DNA from 2 places in the Streptomyces sp. NPDC058955 genome. Region 2 is predicted to be linked to the other one. Evidence: predicted binding sites of a transcription regulator. Region 2 holds the regulator's gene; the other holds the start of a gene.
What was found. The regulator HspR, encoded in region 2, represses chaperone genes until heat shock. The targets are predictions, from matches to a motif close to TTGAGNNNNNNNNNCTCAA.
Positions count from the first base shown of each region.

Region 1 (11,976 bases), on a different contig from region 2:
ACCGATGAGCGACTCGGTGTACAGCTTGCGCACCGAACGCTTCTTGTCGATCAGGTTGTACATCTGCGGGTTGGTGAACTGCGGGTTGTCGCCCTCGTTGTGACCGCGACGGCGGTAGCAGATGAGGTCGATCACGACGTCCTTGTTGAACGTCTGGCGGAACTCGAAGGCGAGCCGCGCGACGCGGACCACGGCCTCCGGGTCGTCGCCGTTCACGTGGAAGATCGGCGCCTCGATCATGCGGGCCACGTCGGTGGCGTACATGGAGGAGCGGGACGACTCGGGAGCCGCCGTGAAGCCGACCTGGTTGTTGATGACGATGTGGACCGTGCCGCCGGTGCGGTAGCCGCGCAGCTGCGACATGTTCAGGGTCTCGGCCACCACGCCCTGGCCCGCGAAGGCCGCGTCGCCGTGCAGGGCCACCGGCAGGACGGTGAAGTCCGTGCCGCCCTTGTTGATGACGTCCTGCTTGGCGCGGACGACACCCTCCAGGACCGGGTCGACCGCCTCCAGGTGGGAGGGGTTGGCGACCAGGGAGACCTTGATCTGCTCGCCGTCGAGACCGGTGAAGGTGCCCTCGGCGCCCAGGTGGTACTTGACGTCGCCGGAGCCGTGCATCGACTTCGGGTCGAGGTTGCCCTCGAACTCGCGGAAGATCTGCGCGTACGACTTGCCCACGATGTTCGCGAGGACGTTCAGGCGGCCGCGGTGGGCCATGCCGATGACGACCTCGTCCAGGCGGGACTCGGCGGCGGAGTCGATGACCGCGTCGAGCAGCGGGATGACGGACTCGCCGCCCTCCAGGGAGAAGCGCTTCTGGCCGACGTACTTCGTCTGCAGGAAGGTCTCGAACGCCTCGGCCGAGTTCAGGCGGCGGAGGATGCGGAGCTGCTCCTCGCGCTCCACGCGCGCGTGGGGACGCTCGACGCGGTCCTGGATCCACTTGCGCTGCTTCGGGTCCTGGATGTGCATGAACTCGATGCCGGTGGTGCGGCAGTACGAGTCGCGCAGGACGCCGAGGATGTCGCGGAGCTTCATCATCGACTTGCCGGCGAAGCCGCCGACCGCGAACTCGCGCTCCAGGTCCCACAGGGTGAGGCCGTGCTCGGTGATGTCCAGGTCGGGGTGCTTGCGCTGCTTGTACTCCAGCGGGTCGGTGTCGGCCATGACGTGGCCGCGGACCCGGTAGGAGTGGATCAGCTCGAAGACGCGGGCGGCCTTGGTGACGTCGTCGTCGTGGGAGGCGTCGATGTCCTTGAGCCAGCGGACCGGCTCGTAGGGGATCCGCAGCGACTTGAAGATCTCGTCGTAGAACTCGTTCTCGCCGAGGAGGAGGTTCGCGACGATCCGCAGGAACTCGCCGGAGGCGGCACCCTGGATGACCCGGTGGTCGTAGGTCGAGGTCAGGGTCATGACCTTGGAGATGCCCAGCTTGTTCAGGGTGTCCTGGGAGGTGCCCTGGAACTCGGCCGGGTAGTCCATCGAGCCGACGCCCATGATGACCGACTGTCCGGGCATCAGACGCGGCACGGAGTGGACCGTGCCGAGGCCGCCGGGGTTGGTCAGGGAGACGGTGACGCCGGAGAAGTCCTCCATCGTCAGCTTGCCCACGCGGGCGCGCTTGACGATGTCCTCGTACGCCTGCCAGAACTCGAAGAAGTTGAGCGTCTCGGCCTTCTTGATGCCCGCGACGACGAGCTGGCGGTCGCCGTTCGGCTTCACCAGGTCGATGGCGAGACCGAAGTTCACGTGCTCCGGCTTGACCAGGGTCGGCTTGCCGTCCTTCTCCGCGAAGGAGTAGTTCATCGACGGCATGGCCTTGATCGCCTGCACCATGGCGTAGCCGATGAGGTGGGTGAAGGAGATCTTCCCGCCCCGGGCGCGCTTCAGGTGGTTGTTGATGACGATCCGGTTGTCGAAGAGCAGCTTCACCGGGACGGCGCGGACGGACGTGGCCGTCGGCACCTCCAGCGAGGCGTTCATGTTCTTCGCGACCGCGGCGGCCGGGCCACGGAGCGTGATCAGCTCGGGGCCGGCGGGCGCCTCGGCGGCCGGGGCGGCCTTGGCGGGCGCCGGGGCGGCGGCCGGGGCCGGCTTCACGGCGGCCGGAGCGGCCTGGGCGGGCTTCGCCGGAGCCGCGGCCGGAGCGGCGGCGGGCGCCGGGGCCGGGGCGGGCACGGCGGCGGCCGGAGCGGCAGGTGCGGCCTGTGCGGGGCCCGCCTGCTGCGCCGAGGGCGCGGCCGTCGTGGTGGCGGCCGGGGCGGACGGGGTCTCCGCCGCACCCGGCTTGTAGTCGGCGAAGAAGTCCCACCAGGCACGATCGACCGAATTCGGGTCCTGGAGGTACTGCTGGTAGATCTCGTCGACGAGCCACTCATTGGCACCGAAGGCGGCTGCGGGGCTCACGCCACGCCCGTCTTGGTCGGCCGGGGAGCTCGGGGTACTGGGGGACTGAGACGACACGGCGGCAACCGCCCTCTTCCGCTTCGCAAGGTGATGGACAGCGGAAATAAAGGCTACGCCTGTCCGGCCGGGACGTGCAGGCCGGGCACTCCAACGTCGCGCAAGTCACACTTGACGGCGTGTTTCGACACCGTGAATGGCGGGAAACAAGCGGGGTTCCGCATCAGTGAGGGTACGGAAAAGCGCGGGCTACGGCCCCCTTCGGCCGTTCCCTGACCACGTCCTGCCACTGATCACGCAGAACGTTCGCTTCCGGTTCGAACCCTACGTCAATCGCGAAGGGGAAGGCTGCCCGGAAGAGTGACGCGGATGCGGCACCCGCGTGAAGATTCGGCCACGCCGATCCCGCCACCGTGCAGATCCACCGCCCAGCGCGCGATCGCCAGACCGAGCCCGGTGCCCCCGTCGCTCCCCGGCCCCTGCCGGTCCGGGGCCGTCCCCCGGTTGAACCGCTCGAAGACCTTGTGCCGCTCCTGCTCCGGGATGCCCGGACCCTCGTCCTCGACCACCAGCTCCAGCGACTCCGGATACGGGCCGCGCCGGGCCCGCACCGTCACGCGCCCGTGCGGCGGGGAGTGCTTCACCGCGTTGTCGATCAGGTTCGCCATCACCTGGTGCAGCCGCTCCACGTCCGCGTACGCGGTCAGGTCGGACGGCGACACGTCCAGATGCAGATGCACGTCCGTACGCCGGTGCAGACCGGACGTCGAGGGCAGACCGCGCTGCGCGGCGGCCAGGTTCGCCTCCCGCAGCACCCCGGACAGATAGGGCCACACCTCGAAACGGCGCACCCGCAGCTGTACGACACCGTTGTCGAGCCGCGACAGGTCGAGCAGCGTCTCCACCAGCCGGCCCAGCCGCTCGGTCTGCTTCAGCGCCGACCGCATCGTCTCCGGATCGGCCTCCGAGACCCCGTCGACCACGTTCTCCAGCACCGCCCGCAGCGCCGCGATCGGCGTGCGCAGCTCGTGCGAGACATTGGCGACCAGCTCCTTGCGGTGCCGGTCCACCGCCTCCAGGTCGTCCGCCATGCGGTTGATCGTCGAGGCCAGGTCGCCCAGCTCGTCGCGCCGGTCCGCGCCCCGCACCCGCCGTGAGAAGTCACCGCGCGAGATCGACCCCGCCACCGTGTTCATCTCGTCCAGCGGCGCCGTCAGCGACTGCGCCACGAACTGGGTGATCAGCAGCGTCGCGATCATCGCGAAGATCGTGATGTACCGGAACTCGGTGGACGTCCGGATCGCCACCAGGGCGAGACCCGAGGTCAGCAGCACCGCGCCGACGACCAGCGCGCCCAGCTTCGTCTTGATCGAGATCACGATCCGGCGCCGGGACCCTCCGGTGCGCCGCCCCGGCCGGCTCACGACGCCGGGGTCTCCAGCGCGTACCCGACCCCGTGCACCGTACGGATCCGCTCGGCGCCGATCTTCCGGCGCAGCGCCTTGATGTGGCTGTCCACGGTCCGGGTGCCGGAGGCGTCCGCCCAGTCCCACACCTCGGCCAGCAGCTGCTCCCGGGAGAGCACCGCGCGCGGGGTGTTGGCCAGACAGACCAGCAGGTCGAACTCGGTCGGCGTCAGGTGGACGTCCTCCGCCCGCACCCGGACCCGGCGCTGCGCGTGGTCGATCTCCAGCTCGCCCAGCCGCAGGATCCCGCTGCGCGGGGTCACGGCGGCGAGCGCGGCCCGCTCCACCCGGCGCAGCAGCACGTGCACCCGGGCGGCCAGCTCGCGCATGGAGAAAGGCTTCGTCATGTAGTCGTCGGCACCGACGCCGAGACCGACCAGCATGTCGGTCTCGTCGTCCCGGGCCGTGAGCATCAGCACCGGCACCGGGCGCTGCGCCTGCACCCGGCGGCAGACCTCCAGGCCGTCGAAGCCGGGCAGCATCACGTCGAGGACCATCAGGTCCGGCTGCCACGCCTCGGCCGCCTCGACGGCCGCCGGGCCGTCGGTGGCCGTCTGGACCAGGAAGCCCTCCGCGCGCAGCCGGGCGGAGACGGCCTCCACGATCGTCGCGTCGTCCTCGACGACCAGGACGCGCCGCTGGGCCCCCGGAGTCGCCGCACCCTGGTGAGTGGTGTGTGTCTGCTCCATTGCCCCGCCTCGCGTCGCCGATGTCGGTGCAGCAGCCTAGAGGTACCGGCGGCGTCCCGGCTACGCAGGCCGGATGCCGAGGTGGACCACGTCGGGGACGCCCCGGGCAACGGGGATCTCTTCCGTCCGTACCCCGCTGAATCCGGCATTCCGCAAGGACTCCTCGAAATCGCCGGACGGCCGCGCCGACCACACGGCGAGCACCCCGCCGGGGTTCAGCCGGGCCGCGCAGGACGCCAACCCCCGTGCCCCGTAAAGGGATTGGTTATCCTCCGTGACCGTCCAGTCCGGACCGTTGTCGATGTCCAGACAGAGCGCGTCATAGGTGTCGCCGGACGTCTCCAGGTACGCCACCAGGTCCGTGTGCAGGATCACGGTCCGCTCGTCGGCGAGCGCGTGTCCGGAGAGCGCGGCGAGCGGGCCGCTCCGGTGCCAGTCGATGATCGCCTCCTCCCGCTCGACCACCGCGATCCGCCCCCAGCGCGGGTCGGCGGCGGCGTGGAGGAGGGAGAAGCCGACGCCGAGCCCGCCGATCAGGACGGACGCGCCCGCGCGCGCCCGCGCGGGGAGGGCCTCCATCGCCGCGTCCACGAGCAGCCGCTCGGAGCGCCCGTCGGAGGTGTCCATCAGGAAGGTGCCGTTGGCGATGATCTCGAAGTCGGTGCGGTCCCCGGCGTCCCGGCGCCGCAGCACGACCTCTCCGTACGGGCCCTCGCGGCGGTCGAGGGTGACGGGGCTGTTCATGATCACTCCGTGTCTCGTCGTGCGGTACGCGTCGTCCCGGCCATCCTCGCGGAGCGCGGACGGCCGGGACAAACACGTTTCGGAGCCGAGGGGTGACGGAGCGGCATCGGGCCGGCGCTACGGGCGCGGGGCCTCGCGCTCCACGTACCGCTGGACCGCCTTCAGGTCGCGCCGGGCGTCGACCGGGGTGCCGTAGGTGCGGTCCCAGGTGATCGGGGCGACGGTCACGTGGCCCTCGGCCAGCAGCCAGGTCGAGTCGGCGTCCGGGCGGTGCTCGACGCACTCGCCCTCGCTCTCGTCCCCCTCGCACAGGCCGAGCGCGATGTCGAAGGTGTCGCCCGAACCGCGCTGCTCGTACGCGTGGTAGACCACCGCCCCGTCGCCGACCCGAGTCCACACCGGGGCCTTCGCCCGCTGCCCGGCGCTCACGTCCGGGTAGTCGACCTTCAGGGCGAAGGCGGAGGTGAGCAGCCCCCGCTCCCTGAGGCCCGCGACGAACCGCGCGCCGAACTCGGCGTGCGCCCGGTAGTTCTCGCGCGGGAAGTACGTCTGGCTCTCGTCGCCCGAGGAGGAGAACGCGATCGCCGGGACCTCCTGGTCGATCGCGGCCACGGCCGCGCCGACGGTCCCCGAGTCGTTGACGCTCGCGGCGATGTTCGGGCCCGAGTTGATGCCGGTGAGGACCAGGTCGGGGGCGCCCTGCCAGCCGACCTCGGCCGCCAGCCCGCCGCGCAGGGCCAGCTTCACGGTGTCCGCCGGGGTCGCGCTGGGGGAGTCCGGCGCGCAGCCGCCCTCGGCGAGGCAGACGCCGAAGACGGCGCCCCCGGACGGCGCCCCCGCGCAGTCGCCCTCGTACCCGGCGGGCAGCGCGGTGCGGCGCTGGGCGGTCAGGGCCCCGCCGTTGGTCACGGCCGTGCCCTTGCCGGACTGCACCTGCCAGGGGGCCATCACCACGACGTCGGCCCCCCCGGCGCACATCGCGCGGCGGAGCTCGTACAGGCCGAGCCCGTCCGCGTTGCTCGCCTTCGCGGCCCGCATGGAGTCGTCGTTGGAGAGGAGGATCCGCAGGCCGGCGAGCGGACGGCGCCCGTCGTGCGCGCCCTCCGCGGCGGGGGTGGTCGCGTAGGCGGTGGCGCCCAGGCCGGCGAGTACGGCTGCTGCCGTGGTCAGCGCGAGGGTACGGCGCATGGCGGTGCGTCCTTTCATGGGCATGACATTGGAGGGGAGGTGACGGGGATGGGACGGAGCGGGAGAAGGGGATCCGGGGCCCGGCCCCCCACGGGCGGGCCCCGGATCGCGCGGGGTCGTCAGGATCCCCGCGGTCTGTGGGGTGCGGTTCGCCGGGTCAGAGCGTCAGGCCGTGCCCGTACGGGAACACCGGATCCTCCGTGTCGTTCGGTACGTCCGGGCGGGCCGCGCGGACCGCGGCCATCGAGCGCGGCAGCTCGAAGGGGAGCCGGCCCTCGGGGCGGGCGCGGCCGAAGGCGACGTCGAGGACGGCGGCGTCGCTCGCGCCGTAGTCGGCGAGGAGGGCGGCGGCCCGGGCGGCGATCTCGGGGAGGACGGCCGGGCGCTCCAGGTGGACGCAGACGACGGTGGGCACGGTGGCGAGGAGGCGGAGGATCCGGTCGAGTTCCGGTGCGTCGAAGGCGAGCGAGCCGGAGTGGAAGAAGGACTCGAAGCGGCCGGGGCGTTCCTCGTGGGGGGTGCGGAGGCGGAGGACGGCGAGGTCGGCGGCGTCCGGGGTGGCGACGACCTCGCCGTAGCCGGCCGCGACCGCGGGGTCGACGCCCTCGACGTACAGCCGGGGGGAGCCGGTGAGCGGCAGGGGGCCGTCGGTGAGGACGGTGAGCGAGCGGCGCTGGGCGGCGGCGCCGGCGGCGGTGAAGTCGGCGCGGCCGACGGTCTCGGCGGCCTCGTCGGGGTCCACGTACCGGCGTTCGTCGAAGAGGCCGAGCAGGAACTTCTCGCGCAGCAGGCGCCGTACGGAGGCGTCGACGCGGGCCTCGGGGATCCGGCCGGAGGCCATCAGCTCCACGATCACCTCGGGGCACTGCTCGCCGCCGAACTGGTCGACGCCCGCGTCCAGCGCCTTCGCGGCCCGCTCGGCCACGCTCAGGTGCTCGACGCCCCAGGCGCGGGCCGGGTGCGGCTCGCCGAGGATCACCGAGTCGGTGAGCAGGCCCCAGTCGGTGCAGACGATCCCGCCGAAGCCCAGCTCCTCGCGGAGCAGGCCGGTGACGACGCCCCGGTTGAAGCCGAAGCCGACCTCCTCCCAGTCGGTGCCGACCGGCTGTCCGTAATACGGCATCACCTGCGAGCAGCCGGCGGCGATCGCCGCCCGGAAGGGCTCCAGGTGGTGGTCGCGCATGCCGCCCGGGTAGACCTGCTCCTTGCCGTGCGGGAAGTGCGGGTCCTCGCCGTCCTTCTGGGGGCCGCCGCCGGGGAAGTGCTTGACCATGGCGGCGACCGAGTCCGGGCCGAGCGTCCCGCCCTGGAGGCCGCGGACGTACGCCGCCGCCAGTTCGCCGGTCAGCTTCGCGTCGGAGCCGAAGGTGCCGGACTGGCGGGACCAGCGGGGTTCGGTCGCGAGGTCGATCTGCGGGTGGAGCGCGGTGCGGAAGCCGACGGAGAGGTACTCGCGGCGGACGGTGTCGGCGAAGCGGAACACCAGCTCCGGGTCGCGCAGGGCGGCCAGGCCGAGGGGCTCGGGCCAGGCGGAGAAGGCGCCGGCGCCGAAGGAGGCGCCGAGGTGGTCGGTGAAGGCGTGGCGCGGGTCGGTGGAGAGGCTGACCGGGATGCCGAGGCGGGTCTCGGCGGCCATCGACTGGATCGCGTTGTGCCACCGGGCCGTCTCGCGGGGGCCGTGGCTGCCGAGCAGGTTGAAGTGGGTGAGGCCGCGGTCGGTGATCAGCTCGGGGGTGGTGGGCCGGGAGGTCGAGTCGTCGGGCTCGGTGACCGGCGTGCCGTCCGGGTTCATCGTCAGGATCGTGTGGAAGAGCTGACCGGCCTTCTCCTCCGGCGTCATCCGGGAGAGCAGGTCCGCCACGCGCTCGTCCACGGGGCGACCGGCGTCCTGATAGGGGTGCATCGCGTCCGTACCTGCCTTTCGTGACGAGCGGACGGGGGCGAACGGGGCCGGCGAACCGCGCCCCGGGGCCTGTGCGGGGCCCTGTGGGGGAGCGGTGCCGTCCTCGACGGGCACAGGCTAAGCGCGAAAACCGAGTGGGTACTAGGTTTGTCATCTGTGAGCCGGGTCACACGCGAAAGGGGTGCGTCGAGGGCCGGGCTAAGGTGTCCGCATGCCGGAGAAGAAGGCCACCACGGGCGGAAGAAAGGCAGGTCGCGGCGGTTACGCCGTCGGCGACGCCCGCCGTCGGCTGATCCTGGACACCGCCGTCGACCACTTCGGGCAGTGGGGGTTCCACGCCTCCTCCCTCGCCCGCATCGCCCATGACTGCGGCATCACCCAGGGCGGTCTGCTGCACCACTTCCGCAGCAAGGAGGACCTGCTCCTCTCGGTCCTGGCGCAGAGCGAGGAGCACGACGTCCAGCGCCTCCTCGGCATCGGACCGGGGTCGTACGCGGCCTACCTCGACGCCCTCGTCCGGCTCGTCGAGGACAACACCCGGCGCCCCGGCATCGTCCGCATGTTCAACGTCCTCGTCGGCGAGTCCGGGAACGTCGGCCACCCCGCCCACACCTACTTCAAGGACCGGTACGCGCGCGTGCTCGCGCACAGCGTCGAACGCCTGGAGGAGGCCGTCCGGCGCGGCGAACTCCGCCCCGACATCGACTGCCAGGGCATCGCCCGGGAGTACCTGGCCGTCATGGACGGCCTCCAGATCCAGTGGGCCCTCGCCCCCGACACCCTGGACATGCCCGCCCGGGTACGGGACTACCTCCAGCGCCAGTACGCGGCGATCCGCGCGACACCGGAATGACCCCGGACCCCTAGCCCCCGCCCGGCCGCGGCCCGCGCCACGCGAGCCCGGTGAGCCCGAGCGTGTTCCGTACGGCCGCGAGCGCGGATGGGGCCATCGTCCGCTCCGCGTGCGGCCCCGCCAGGTCGCCCTCCTTGTCACGGCGAGGTCGGCGGGCCGCCCTCCGGGAGGGCGTCGAGGACGCGCTGGAGGGCGGCGGGTCGGTCGCCGTCGCCCGCGACGACCGTCCGGTCGTGGTACGTCACGGCGTACCGGAAGCCGTCGGCGACGGGCGGGCCGGTCGGCTGCTCGGGCACGCGCGCGTAGGCGGGGTCTTCGAGGGCGGCGCGCAGTGCGGCGAGGTCGGTGGCGGTCATCCGGCCGGTGCGGGGCTCGCCGCTCCTGGACCGGACGGTCCAGCTTCCGTCCTCGCGCACCACGAGCCGGTTGTCCACGCCGGCGAATCCGCCGCTCACGCCGACCTCGACGAGCACGGCGCCGGACCGCGGGTCCGCGGGGGCTTCGGTGACCGTCGTCCCGCCGCTCGTGCCCGCGACCGGCGGGACGTCGGCGTCGGCGCATCCGCCCACCGCGACCACCAGCGCCGCCACCATCGCCGGCACCGCACCCCACACCCGTCCACGCCGCACACGAGACTCCATGGGCCCGAGCATGCCCGCCGCCGGGCCCGGGCGCAGCCGGAACGCGCGACGGGGCCGGAACCGGGCGCTCCCCGCGTGATCGCTCACAGCGAACAAGCCGCGGGGAACATTCCTGCGCTCACATGCATTGAGTCGGCATAGCTCAACTTGACTGCCGAAGGGGAGATCATGGCTTCTGTCTCCAAGCCGTCCGTGCCGCTCACTCTGCCTGTGCTGCCGCTCGATGACGAGGTCGTGCTGCCCGGGATGGTCGTGCCGCTCGATCTGTCGGACAACGAGGTCCGGGCCGCCGTCGAGGCCGCTCAGGCCGCCGGCCGCGGAGCCGCCGGGAAGCCGCGGGTGCTGCTGGTGCCGCGGGTGGACGGGACGTACGCCGGGACCGGCGTGCTCGGGATCGTCGAGCAGGTGGGACGCCTGTCGGACGGCGACCCGGGCGCGCTGATCCGGGGCATCGGACGGGTGCGGATCGGGGCCGGGACGACCGGGCCCGGCGCGGCGCTGTGGGTCGAGGGGACCGTGGTCGAGGAGACCGTTCCCGAGCCCCTGCCCGGATCCGTGACCGAGCTGGTCACCGCGTACAAGGCGCTCGTCACCAGCTGGCTGAAGAAGCGCGGTGCCTGGCAGGTCGTCGACCGGGTGCAGCAGATCGACGGGGTCGGCGCGCTCGCCGACAACTCCGGCTACTCGCCCTTCCTCACCGTCGAGCAGAAGGTGGCGCTCCTGGAGACCGCCGACCCGGTCGCCCGGCTGAAGCTCGCCACCGCCCAGCTCCGCGAGCACCTCGCCGAGCAGGACGTCGCCGAGACCATCGCCAAGGACGTCCAGGAGGGCGTCGACAAGCAGCAGCGCGAGTTCCTGCTCCGCCGCCAGCTCGAAGCCGTCCGCAAGGAGCTGCGCGAGCTGAACGGCGAGAAGGACGGCGAGGAGTCCGACGACTACCGCGCCCGCGTGGAGGCCGCCGACCTGCCCGAGTCGGTCCGCGAGGCCGCGCTCAAGGAGGTCGAGAAGCTGGAGCGGTCCAGCGACCAGTCGCCCGAGGGCTCCTGGATCCGGACCTGGCTCGACACCGTCCTCGAACTGCCGTGGAACGAGCGGACCGAGGACCGGTACGACATCCAGGGCGCCAAGGCCGTCCTGGACGCCGAGCACGCCGGCCTGGAGGACGTGAAGGAGCGCATCACCGAGTACCTGGCCGTGCGCAAGCGGCGCTCCGAGCGCGGACTCGGCGTCGTCGGCGGGCGGCGCGGCGGCGCCGTGCTCGCGCTCGTCGGCCCGCCCGGCGTCGGCAAGACCTCGCTCGGCGAGTCCGTCGCCCACGCCATGGGCCGCACGTTCGTCCGCGTCGCCCTCGGCGGCGTCCGGGACGAGGCCGAGATCCGCGGCCACCGGCGGACGTACGTGGGCGCCCTGCCCGGCCGGATCGTCCGCGCGATCAAGGAGGCCGGCTCGATGAACCCGGTCGTCCTCCTCGACGAGATCGACAAGGTCGGCTCCGACTTCCGCGGCGACCCCGCCGCGGCCCTGCTCGAAGTCCTCGACCCGGCACAGAACCACACCTTCCGCGACCACTACCTGGAGGTCGAACTCGACCTCAGCGACGTCGTCTTCCTCGCCACCGCCAATGTGCTCGAAGCCATCCCGGAGGCCCTGCTCGACCGCATGGAGCTGGTCCGCCTCGACGGCTACACCGAGGACGAGAAGGTCGTCATCGCCCGTGACCACCTGCTGCCCCGGCAGCTGGAGCGGGCCGGCCTGGAGGCCGGCGAGGTCGTCCTGGAGGAGGCGTCGCTGCGGAAGCTGGCCGGCGAGTACACCCGGGAGGCCGGCGTCCGCACCCTGGAGCGGGCCATCGCCCGGCTGCTGCGCAAGGTGGCGGCCCAGCACGAACTCGGCGACCGCGAGCTGCCGTTCACGGTCACGCCCGAGGACCTGCGGGCCCTCATCGGACGCCCGCACCACGTGCCCGAGTCCGCCCAGGACCCGGCCGAGCGGCGGACGGCCGTGCCCGGTGTCGCCACCGGTCTGGCCGTGACCGGCGCGGGCGGCGACGTCCTCTACGTCGAGGCGTCCCTCGCCGACCCGGAGACCG
Region 1 covers NZ_JBHYKM010000023.1:7,353-19,328, forward strand. The annotation lists gene ACFW1I_RS11965 (multifunctional oxoglutarate decarboxylase/oxoglutarate dehydrogenase thiamine pyrophosphate-binding subunit/dihydrolipoyllysine-residue succinyltransferase subunit) at 1-2,463, opposite strand, end outside; gene ACFW1I_RS11970 (ATP-binding protein) at 2,733-3,827, opposite strand; gene ACFW1I_RS11975 (response regulator transcription factor) at 3,824-4,558, opposite strand; gene ACFW1I_RS11980 (spermidine synthase) at 4,619-5,302, opposite strand; gene surE (5'/3'-nucleotidase SurE) at 5,420-6,490, opposite strand; gene ACFW1I_RS11990 (glycoside hydrolase family 3 protein) at 6,648-8,393, opposite strand; gene ACFW1I_RS11995 (TetR/AcrR family transcriptional regulator) at 8,605-9,246, shown strand; gene ACFW1I_RS12000 (hypothetical protein) at 9,384-9,887, opposite strand; gene lon (endopeptidase La) at 10,056-11,976, shown strand, end outside.
Region 1: the regulator HspR is predicted to act here: its motif matches at 10,015-10,033, upstream of lon (endopeptidase La).

Region 2 (10,736 bases):
GGCATCGCTCAGGCACTGCGGGGGGTGGCGGTGATGGTCTCCGGCTCGATCAGCTGGTGGTCCCGCTGGTCGAGATTGACGAAGATCATGCCGTACCTGACGGCACAGCGGATGGGTTGCGGGGCGCCGCGCGGGCGTCGGAGGCACCGGTAGGCCCGGACGTCCTCGTCCTGTTCCCGTGCGACGACCACAGGTTCTCCGAACAGGGTGACCTTCAGCGAGTCGCCACGGTGGGGGATGGCCGTGACGAGATCGACGAAGTGCCAACCGGACCGGTAGGCCGAAGCCATCTCCCTGCGGAAGACCCGGTCGTCCGGAGGGACGGTCATGCCCCGGCCTGCCAGATCGGGTCCTGCGCGGGAGCGCTCTCCCAGATCGGGTCCTGCACGGGAGCGACCTGCCAGATCGGGTCCTGCACCGGCGCGCTCAGCCAGATCGGGTCCTGCGCGGGAGCGCTCTCCCAGATCGGGTCCTGCACGGGAGCGACCTGCCAGATCGGGTCCTGCACCGGCGCGCTCAGCCAGATCGGGTCCTGCGCGGGAGCGCTCTCCCAGATCGGGTCTCGTCCGGCGCTCTGCCAGATCGGATCAGCGGCGACGGCGGAGGGCGCAGAGTGCTCGATCTGGCCGACGGTGCCCACAGCAGCTGCCACGACAAAGGCAAGAGTAAGTACCGAGCGAACCATTCTCTTTGACATGGGCGGCTTCGACCTCACTTGATTGCTTTATTCCCCCGCGATCAAGACAATGACCGACTCTGCGCACTTCCACTACCGGCTACGGGCATCATGTTCCTGAAGTGCAGGAGTATGGGGGGTGCCCAAATGCAGACACATCGCGATGAAACCGCACATTCGCACGGCCCTCAGGAACTGTGCGGAGAGGGGGCCCGCCTCTACGCGAGCGCCCTGCGTACGGGCCGAATAGCCCGGTCGGAGGTGCGGCACGCCCCATGCCTGATCGACCTCGCCCTGCTGCACCCCGATCCGGACGACGCGGACTGGCTCCGCCCCGTCCCCCCGACCGCCGTCCTGGCCCAGCTCCTGCTGCCGCTGGAACAGGAGATCCAGGACCGCCGCCGGCAGACCGTCGAACTGAGCGCGGCGTTCGAGCCGTTCATGGAGATCACCGCACAGGATCCGCCCGCCACGCACGCCATCACCGTGCTGGAGGGCTACAGCCGGATCGACGCGTCCCTCAGCCGGGCCACGGCCGACTGCTCGCAGGAACTGCTGACCCTGCAACCGGGCGGCGAACGTTCACCCGGCATCCTGAGCCAGGCCCTGACCCGTGTGCGCCCCCTCCTGGACCGGGGCGTCCGCGTCCGCACGCTGTATCAGCACACCGCCCGCCACAGCCAGGGAATCCAGGCGTACCTGGAGCAGGCCGGGCCGGGTGGCATGGAGATCCGCACCCTCGAACAGCTGATCGACCGCCTGATCATCATCGACCGGAAGATCGCCTACATACCCGCGGGGCATGACGGCCAGGTCGCCCTGAAACTGCGCCACCCCGGCCTCGTCTCGTATCTGACCAGCGTGTTCGAGCAGTTCTGGCACAGCGCTCTCCCGCTCGGCGAACACCTACCGACGGACCGCACGCCCGAAGGCGTCACTGGCGTCCAGCGCTCCATCGCGCAGCTGCTCGTCGAGGGACACGTGGACGAGGCGATCGCCCGCCGCCTCGGCATGAACGTCCGGACCTGCCGCGGCCACATCGCCAGACTCGCCACCACCCTCGGCAGCAACAGTCGCACTCAACTCGGCTTCCTCATCGCGCAGTCGGGAATCCTGGAGCAGGTCCACGGCGCGCCGGAAGGAAGTTAGGGGCTTTCCGGTCCCGGCCCTGGGAGCCGGGGAGGCGAGTCGAGGCCCGCCCGCGCGATGCGCACCCCCAACTCCACTCTGCTCGAACTACCCAATGTCTCAGCCAACTTGGCGATGTGTGCCCGACAGGTCCGCACGTTGATGCCCAGCCGTTCCGCGACTTCCGCGTCCGTGTGGCCTTCGGCGAGAAGCGCCGCGATCACCCGCTCCCGGCGCGTGAAGCCATCCGCGCCGCTGACCGCCGGCAGCGTGTCCCGAAGCGGTACGGCCACCCTCCACATGCGCTCGAAGACGCCGTGCAGGTAGTCGATCACCGCCGCATTGCGTATTTCCAGAGCCAGTTCACGGTCGGGAGAGGCCGGTATGAAGGCGACCGTACGGTCGAACATCACCAGGCGCTCGGGCACCTCGTCGAGGGTCCGCACCTCCACGAGGGCGCCGACCTGCTCCAGGTAGGCCAGGATTCCTTGACCGTGGCGGGCGACATGCGTGTAGAGGCTGCGCATCCGGACGCCTCGTTCTGCCATGCCCAGGGCGAGGGGAAGGGCCCTCTCCAGGACCGACGACGGACGTATTCCGCCGGGCTGGAAGCCCACGTGCTCCGAGACGCACCGGGCGGCCCCCTCCGCGATCGCCGCCTCGATGCGCCGCTTGCCCTCCAGGACCCGGATCACCCCGGCCGGCGGCACCTCCCGCGTCTCGAATCCGGCGAAGCGTTCCGCGACCCCGCCCACGGCGCTCATGCGCTTCCGCACGTCCTCGAGAGCGCCGGAGAGTTCGCGCAGCGACCGCGACAACGCCGAGCCCGGCAGCGTCGGAACGTACTCGTCAAGACGGTCCGGGTCCGGGTGCAGCAACCCCAGGGACACCAGACACATGGCCTCCCGCGTGTCCGACCGGGCGATCCGCCCGTCCCTGAGCGCCTTCGCGTAGGCACGCTCGCCGCCCTCGCACAGTTCCTCGACGCCGTGCTCGTGCCCTTCCTCCTCGCCCGGCGCGCCCTGGCCCATCTCCGTTCCCCCGCTCTTCCGGCAATCCGACAATCCTCCCCGGCTCGCCTTGCGAGCCGCAAGGGCAACGCCGCCCGGGCAGAATCCATCCCGGGCGGAAAGAACGCCCTTCTGAAGAGAGCTCAGGGGGAAACACCAAGAGGCCCCCGCCCGGCGGTCTCGGGTTCCAACGGTCCTCGCGGACCCGCGAGGTGCGGGAGTCGCGAGGACCCCTGGAACCCGGAGGTCCGGGAAGGGGCTCTCTCGTGTACGGGACGGTCGCTCAGCCCGTCGGCTTCTTGGGGCGCCAGACCACCAGCGCGCTCGCCTGCTGGACGTCCTGGTAGGGGACCAGGTCGCGCCGGTAGGAGGCGTGCACCTGGGCCTCGCGCTGCCGCATCGCGGCGGCCGCGCCCTCGACGGCCGTGGAGAGCTCGGCGACCCGCGCCTGGAGCGCCGCGACCTGGTTCTCCAGCTCGATGATGCGCTTGATCCCGGCCAGGTTGATGCCCTCGTCCTGCGACAACTGCTGCACCTGGCGGAGCAGTTCGATGTCGCGGGCCGAGTAGCGGCGGCCCCGGCCGGCCGTGCGGTCCGGGGAGACCAGACCCAGGCGGTCGTACTGCCGCAGGGTCTGCGGGTGCAGACCGGACAGCTGGGCCGCCACCGAGATGACGTACACCGGGGTCTCGTCGGTCAGTTCGTACGGATTGCGCCGTCTTCCTTCCACCGCGTCACGCTCCCTTCGCCGCCTGGAACAGCTCCGCCCTGGGGTCCGTGTCGGCGGTCGCCGTACGGTACTGCTCCAGGGCCTCGCGGGCCTTGTCGTCCAGCTCCTTCGGCACCGCGACCTCCACCGTCACCAGCAGATCGCCGCGCGTGCCGTCCTTGCGGACCGCGCCCTTGCCGCGGGCGCGCATGGTCCGGCCGTTCGGGGTGCCGGCGGGCAGCTTCAGCGTGACCGCCGGGCCGCCGAGGGTCGGCACCTTGATCTCGCCGCCGAGCGCCGCCTCCGTGTAGGAGATCGGCACCGTGACGGTGAGGTTGTCGTCCTTGCGGCCGAAGACCGGGTGGGCGTCGACGTGCACGACGACGAACAGGTCGCCGTTCGGCCCGCCGCGCTCGCCCGGGGCGCCCTTGCCGCGCAGCCGGATCTTCTGGCCGTCGGAGACGCCCGCCGGGATCCGGACCTGCATGGTCCGCGAGGACTTGGCCCGCCCGGAGCCCTTGCAGACCTCGCAGGGGTTCTCGGCGATCAGGCCGCGGCCCTTGCAGTCCACGCACGGGTCGGTGAGCGAGAAGCCGCCGCCGCTGCCGCGCGAGACCTGGCCGGTGCCGACGCAGGTCGGGCACACCCGGGGGGTGCCGTTCTTGTCACCGGTGCCGGAACAGGCCGTGCACGGCTGCTGGCTGGACATCCGCAGGGGCACGGTGGCGCCCTCGATGGCCTCGGTGAAGCTGAGGGTCACCTCGGACTCGATGTCCTGGCCGCGGCGGGGCTGGGTGCGGGCACCCGCGCCGCCGCCGCGGTTGAACAGTCCGCCGAAGACGTCCCCGATGCCGCCACCGCCGAAGCCGCCGGCGCCGCCCTGGGCGCCGCCGAAGAGGTCGCCCAGGTCGAAGTTGAACGACCCGCCGCCGGGACCGCCGGCCCGGAAGCCGCCGTTCCCGAAGAGGGCGCGCGCCTCGTCGTACTCCTTGCGCTTCTTGGGGTCACCGAGGACGTCGTTCGCCTCGGAGATCTCCTTGAAGCGCTCCTCCGCCTTGGTGTCGCCCTTGTTGGCGTCCGGATGGTTCTCGCGGGCGAGCTTCCGGTACGCCTTCTTGATCTCGGCGTCGGTGGCGTCCTTGGGGACGCCGAGGACCTTGTAGTAGTCCTTCTCGACGAAGTCCTTCGTGTTCATCGACGTCCCTCCTCCCGCACGCGGGTACGGCTGTTACTCGCTGTCCTGCTCGGACGTGCCGGTCTTGTCGGTGTCGTCCGACTCCTCGGCCTTGCCCTGCGCCCCGGGCTGGGGCTCGGCGACGGCCACGCGGGCGGGCCGGATGGTCCGCTCGCCGATCCGGTACCCCGGCTGCAGGATCGCGACGCAGGTCGTCTCGGTGACGTCCGGCGCGTACGAGTGCATCAGGGCCTCGTGGATGGTCGGGTCGAAGGGCTCGCCCTCCTTGCCGAACTGCTGCAGACCCATCTTGGCGACGACGGTCTCCAGCGATTCGGCGACCGACTTGAAGCCGCCCACGAGCTCGCCGTGGTCCCGGGCCCGGCCGACGTCGTCGAGGACGGGCAGGAGCTCGGACAGGAGGCTCGCGACGGCGATCTCCTTGACCGTGACCCGGTCCCGCTCCACGCGGCGGCGGTAGTTCTGGTACTCGGCCTGGAGCCGCTGGAGGTCCGCGGTGCGCTCGGTGAGCGCGGCACGGGCCTGGTCCAGCTGGGCGGTGAGGCCGGCGTCGGCCGCCGGCGCACTGTTCGCGTCCCCGGCCGGGGCCGCCGTGTCCTCGGTGGACTCGGCGGCCTCGGCGGCGTCGCCGGAGGGGACGTCGGGCTTCTCCTCGAAGCCCGGGGTCTCCTCGCTCACGCCTGGCCGTCCTTCTTGGGCTCGTCGTCGACGATCTCGGCGTCGACGACATCGTCGTCGGCCTTCGCCTGGCCGGCGTCCGCGCCACCCGCGGCCTGGGCCGCCTGGGCGTCGGCGTACATCGCCTGGCCGAGCTTCTGGGAGACGGCCGCGACCTTCTCGGTGGCGGTGCGGATCTCCGCGGCGTCCTCGCCCTTGAGCTTCTCGCGCAGCTCGACGAGGGCGGCCTCGACCTCGGCCTTCACGTCGCCCGGGACCTTGTCCTCGTTGTCCTTGAGGAACTTCTCGGTCTGGTAGAGCAGGTTCTCGCCCTGGTTGCGGGACTCGGCGGCCTCGCGGCGGCGGTGGTCCTCGTCCGCGTACTGCTCGGCCTCCTGGCGCATCCGGTCGACCTCGTCCTTCGGCAGCGAGGAGCCGCCGGTGACGGTCATCTTCTGCTCCTTGCCCGTGCCCAGGTCCTTCGCGGTCACGTGCATGATGCCGTTGGCGTCGATGTCGAAGGCGACCTCGATCTGCGGGACGCCGCGCGGGGCCGGCGGGAGGCCGGTCAGCTCGAACATGCCGAGCTTCTTGTTGTACGCCGCGATCTCGCGCTCGCCCTGGTAGACCTGGATCTGCACGGACGGCTGGTTGTCCTCGGCCGTCGTGAAGATCTCGGACCGCTTGGTCGGGATCGTGGTGTTGCGCTCGATGAGCTTGGTCATGATGCCGCCCTTGGTCTCGATGCCGAGGGACAGCGGGGTGACGTCGAGGAGCAGGACGTCCTTGACCTCGCCCTTGAGGACACCGGCCTGCAGGGCGGCGCCGATGGCGACGACCTCGTCCGGGTTCACGCCCTTGTTGGCCTCGTTGCCACCGGTCAGCTCCTTGACGAGCTCGGCGACGGCCGGCATGCGGGTCGAGCCGCCGACCAGGACCACGTGGTCGATCTCGGAGAGGGCGATGCCCGCGTCCTTGATGACGTTGTGGAACGGGACCTTGCAGCGCTCCAGGAGGTCCGCGGTGAGCTGCTGGAACTGAGCGCGGGTGAGCTTCTCGTCCAGGTGCAGCGGGCCCTCGGCGGAGGCCGTGATGTAGGGCAGGTTGATGGAGGTCTCGGTCGAGGAGGAGAGCTCGATCTTCGCCTTCTCGGCCGCCTCGCGCAGACGCTGGAGCGCCATCTTGTCGGCGGAGAGGTCGACGCCGTGACCGTTCTTGAACTGGGTCACCAGGTAGTCGACGACGCGCTGGTCCCAGTCGTCACCACCGAGGTGGTTGTCACCGTTGGTGGCCTTCACCTCGACGACGCCGTCGCCGATCTCCAGGAGGGACACGTCGAAGGTGCCGCCACCGAGGTCGAAGACGAGGATCGTCTGGTCGTCCTTGTCGAGGCCGTAGGCCAGGGCGGCCGCGGTCGGCTCGTTGACGATGCGCAGGACGTTGAGGCCCGCGATCTCACCGGCCTCCTTGGTGGCCTGGCGCTCGGAGTCGTTGAAGTACGCCGGGACGGTGATGACCGCGTCGACGACCTTCTCGCCCAGGTACGCCTCGGCGTCGCGCTTCAGCTTCTGCAGGATGAAGGCGCTCATCTGCTGCGGGTTGAAGCTCTTGCCGTCGATCTCGATCTTCCAGTCGGTGCCCATGTGGCGCTTGACCGACCGGATGGTCCTGTCGACGTTGGTGACGGCCTGGCGCTTGGCCACCTCGCCGACGAGCACCTCGCCGTTCTTCGCGAAGGCGACGACGGACGGCGTGGTCCTGGCGCCCTCCGCGTTCGTGATGACGGTGGGCTCGCCGCCTTCCAGAACGCTGACGACGGAGTTAGTCGTGCCCAGGTCGATGCCGACCGCACGTGCCATTTCGATTCCTCCAGCTGACTGACTTGAGTGGAACTGACTCAAGGATGCATGACGGAACGCGGGGCGTCAACAGACTTGAGTCGATGCCGCTCAACTCTTCGCCGGTTCTGTCGCTCAAAGAGACGCACGGGGCGCGTCGGTGCCTGACGCGGACGGCGGGAAGTGGCAGAGTCCTGATGCCCTTTGCCGGGCAAAGCAGGCATATCCCACGAACATCCCATGATCTCAGCCGGAGGGGTCCGGGGCATGACGGCGAACCATCGCAGTGTCGACCTCAAGCACGGCACCGACCTCGGCCGCGGCTTCCCCGGCTCCGGCGCCGGCCGCGGCTTCGACCTGAGGCGGGCCTTCGACCTCAAGCGGGCCTTCGACCTCGTGGCGGGTACGGCGCTGCTGCTCGCCCTCTCCCCCGTCCTCGGCGCGGCCGCGCTGCTGCTCACCCTCGCCCAGGAGGGTCCCGCCCTGCGCCGCCGCACGGTGGCCGGGCTGGGCGGGCGCCCCTTCACGATGCTGACCCTCCGCACCCGGAGCCCGCTGGCCGCGCTGCCGCTGCTGCTGCACGTCGTCCGGGGCCAGATGTCGCTCGTCGGCCCCTGTCCGCTCTCCCCCACCCACCGGGAGTGCTCCGGCGAGACCCGGCGCCGGCTCTCCGTACGCCCCGGGATGACCGGACCGTGGCAGGTCAGCGACCGGTCCGACCTGCCGTGGGAGGAGCGCGAGCTGCTCGACCTCCACTATGTGGACCACCACTGGCTCGGCATGGACCTGGCCGTTCTGGCGCGTACGCTTCCAGCAGTCCGCCGACGTCGCCTCCGGCGCGCCTCCGCCCGTCCGGCAAGGCTTGCCTGAGCGACACAGATCACCGCGAGGCCCGCTACAAGTGGGGCGCTCCGACCGGTAATCTCAGCACGGACTAGATAAGTTACCGCTTAGTAGGCTCAGGGCGAGAGAAGAGGCGAGCGCAGGCCGCCCCCGCCGCGCCCCAGGCCCGCCCGAGGAGCCCGTCATGCAACTCGCCGCGATCATCGTGTCGCTGACGCTGACCGTGGTCGGCGTTGCCCTGCTCGCTCGCGCCATCGGCCAGTTCGTCCGTTACTTCAAGCTGGGCCAGCCGGTCCCGGCCGGCACCCGCACGGACAACCCCTACCAGCGCAGCGTCACGCTGGTCCGGGAGTTCCTGGGCCACACCCGGATGAACCGCTGGGGCATCGTGGGCTTCGCCCACTGGTTCGTCGCCATCGGCTTCCTGACCCTGCCGCCGACCCTCGCACAGGCGTTCGGCCAGCTCTTCCAGGCCGACTGGACCCTGCCGATCATCGGCGGCTTCCTGCCGTTCGAGCTCTACATCGAGTTCATCGGCGTCATGACGATCCTCGGCATCGCCGTGCTGATCGTCATCCGCCTGCTGAGCCTCCCGGGCCGCGCCGGCCGCAAGTCCCGCTTCGCCGGCTCCAAGGCGGGCCAGGCGTACTTCGTCGAGTACGTGATCCTCACCATCGGCCTCGCGATCTACGTGCTGCGCGGCCTGGAGGGCGCGATCCACCACGTCGAGCACTACGAGGCCGCGTACTTCGCCTCGTACCCGCTCGTCCTGGCCTTCAAGGGCCTCTCCCTCCCCACCCTCCAGACGCTCATCTACTTCACCGCCATGGTGAAGATCAGCACCTCGTTCATCTGGATGATCGTGGTCTCGCTGAACACCAACATGGGCGTCGCCTGGCACCGCTTCCTCGGCTTCCCGAACATCTGGTTCAAGCGCAACGCCACCGGCGAGACCGCCCTCGGCGCGCTCCAGCCGATGACGACCGGCGGCAAGCCGATCGACTTCGAGGACCCGGGCGAGGACGACGTCTACGGCGTCTCCCAGGTCGAGCAGTTCTCCTGGAAGGGCCTCCTCGACTTCTCCACCTGCACCGAGTGCGGCCGCTGCCAGTCGCAGTGCCCCGCCTGGAACACCGGCAAGCCCCTCTCCCCCAAGCTCCTCATCATGTCGCTGCGCGACCACGCGCATGCCAAGGCGCCGTACCTCCTCGCCGGCGGCGGCAAGGACATGGAGGGCAACGAGAAGGCGACCGAGGAGCAGCTCAAGGACGTCCCCGCCGCGGCCCTCGCCGAGGCCGAGCGTCCGCTGATCGGCACCGCCGAGGAGAACGGCGTCATCGACCCGGACGTCCTGTGGTCCTGCACCACCTGCGGCGCCTGCGTCGAGCAGTGCCCGGTCGACATCGAGCACATCGACCACATCGTCGACATGCGCCGCTACCAGGTCATGATCGAGTCCGCCTTCCCGTCGGAGGCCGGCACGATGCTGAAGAACCTGGAGAAGAAGGGCAACCCCTGGGGCCTCGCCAAGAAGCAGCGCGTCGAGTGGACCAAGGAGGTCGACTTCGAGGTCCCGATCGTCGGCAAGGACATCGAGGACCTGTCCGAGGTCGACTACCTCTACTGGGTCGGCTGCGCCGGCGCCCTGGAGGACCGCGCCAAGAAGACCACCAAGGCGTTCGCCGAGCTCCTGCACATCGCGGGCGTCAAGTTCGCGATCATGGGCGGCGAGGAGAAGTGCACCGGTGACTCCCCGCGCCGCCTGGGCAACGAGCCGCTGTTCCAGCAGCTCGGCCAGGAGAACGTCGCCATGCTGAACATGGCGTTCGGCGAGGACGACGAGGACGAGTCGACGAAGAAGCCGAAGTCGGCCAAGAAGATCGTCTCCACCTGCCCGCACTGCTTCAACACCATCGCCAACGAGTACCCGCAGCTCGGCGGCGAGTACGAGGTCATCCACCACACCCAGCTGCTCCAGCACCTCATCGACGAGGGCAAGCTGATCCCGGTGACCCCGGTCGACGGCCTCATCACCTACCACGACCCGTGCTACCTGGGCCGGCACAACAAGGTCTACACGCCGCCGCGCGAGATCATGTCCGCCGTCCCGGGCCTGCGCCAGCAGGAGATGCACCGCCACAAGGAGCGCGGCTTCTGCTGCGGCGCCGGCGGCGCGCGGATGTGGATGGAGGAGCGGATCGGCAAGCGCATCAACACCGAGCGCGTCGACGAGGCCCTGTCCCTCAACCCGGACATCGTCTCCACCGCCTGCCCCTTCTGCCTCGTCATGCTCACGGACTCCGTGAACGGCAAGAAGAACGACGGCAAGGCCAAGGAGAGCCTCCAGGTCGTGGACGTGGCCCAGCTGCTCCTCGACTCGGTGAAGACCCCGGTCGACCCCGAGCCGGAGCCGGCCGAGGAGCCGGAGCCCGAGCCGGCCTCCTGACGCCAGGAACGACGGAAGGGCCCGCCCCGCGTGAGCGTGGGGCGGGCCCTTCCGTCATGAGCGCGCCAGGCGGGCGCCGGACGGGCGTCGGGCGCGCGTCAGGCGTGGTGCCGCGCGACGAGCGTGCCGTGGAAGTCGTAGGTCCAGCTCTTGCCGCCGGGGACGGAGAGCTTCACGTAGGGCCGCCCGTCCTTGCCGGCGAAGAAGGTGGCGGTGTGCCCGTCGGGCAGCTTC
Region 2 covers NZ_JBHYKM010000007.1:55,929-66,664, forward strand. The annotation lists gene ACFW1I_RS05230 (hypothetical protein) at 9-329, opposite strand; gene ACFW1I_RS05235 (hypothetical protein) at 326-652, opposite strand; gene ACFW1I_RS05240 (helix-turn-helix transcriptional regulator) at 824-1,825, shown strand; gene ACFW1I_RS05245 (LuxR C-terminal-related transcriptional regulator) at 1,822-2,835, opposite strand; gene ACFW1I_RS05250 (heat shock protein transcriptional repressor HspR) at 3,098-3,544, opposite strand; gene dnaJ (molecular chaperone DnaJ) at 3,549-4,718, opposite strand; gene grpE (nucleotide exchange factor GrpE) at 4,752-5,396, opposite strand; gene dnaK (molecular chaperone DnaK) at 5,393-7,234, opposite strand; gene ACFW1I_RS05270 (sugar transferase) at 7,481-8,083, shown strand; gene ACFW1I_RS05275 (heterodisulfide reductase-related iron-sulfur binding cluster) at 8,241-10,502, shown strand; gene ACFW1I_RS05280 (hypothetical protein) at 10,601-10,736, opposite strand, start outside.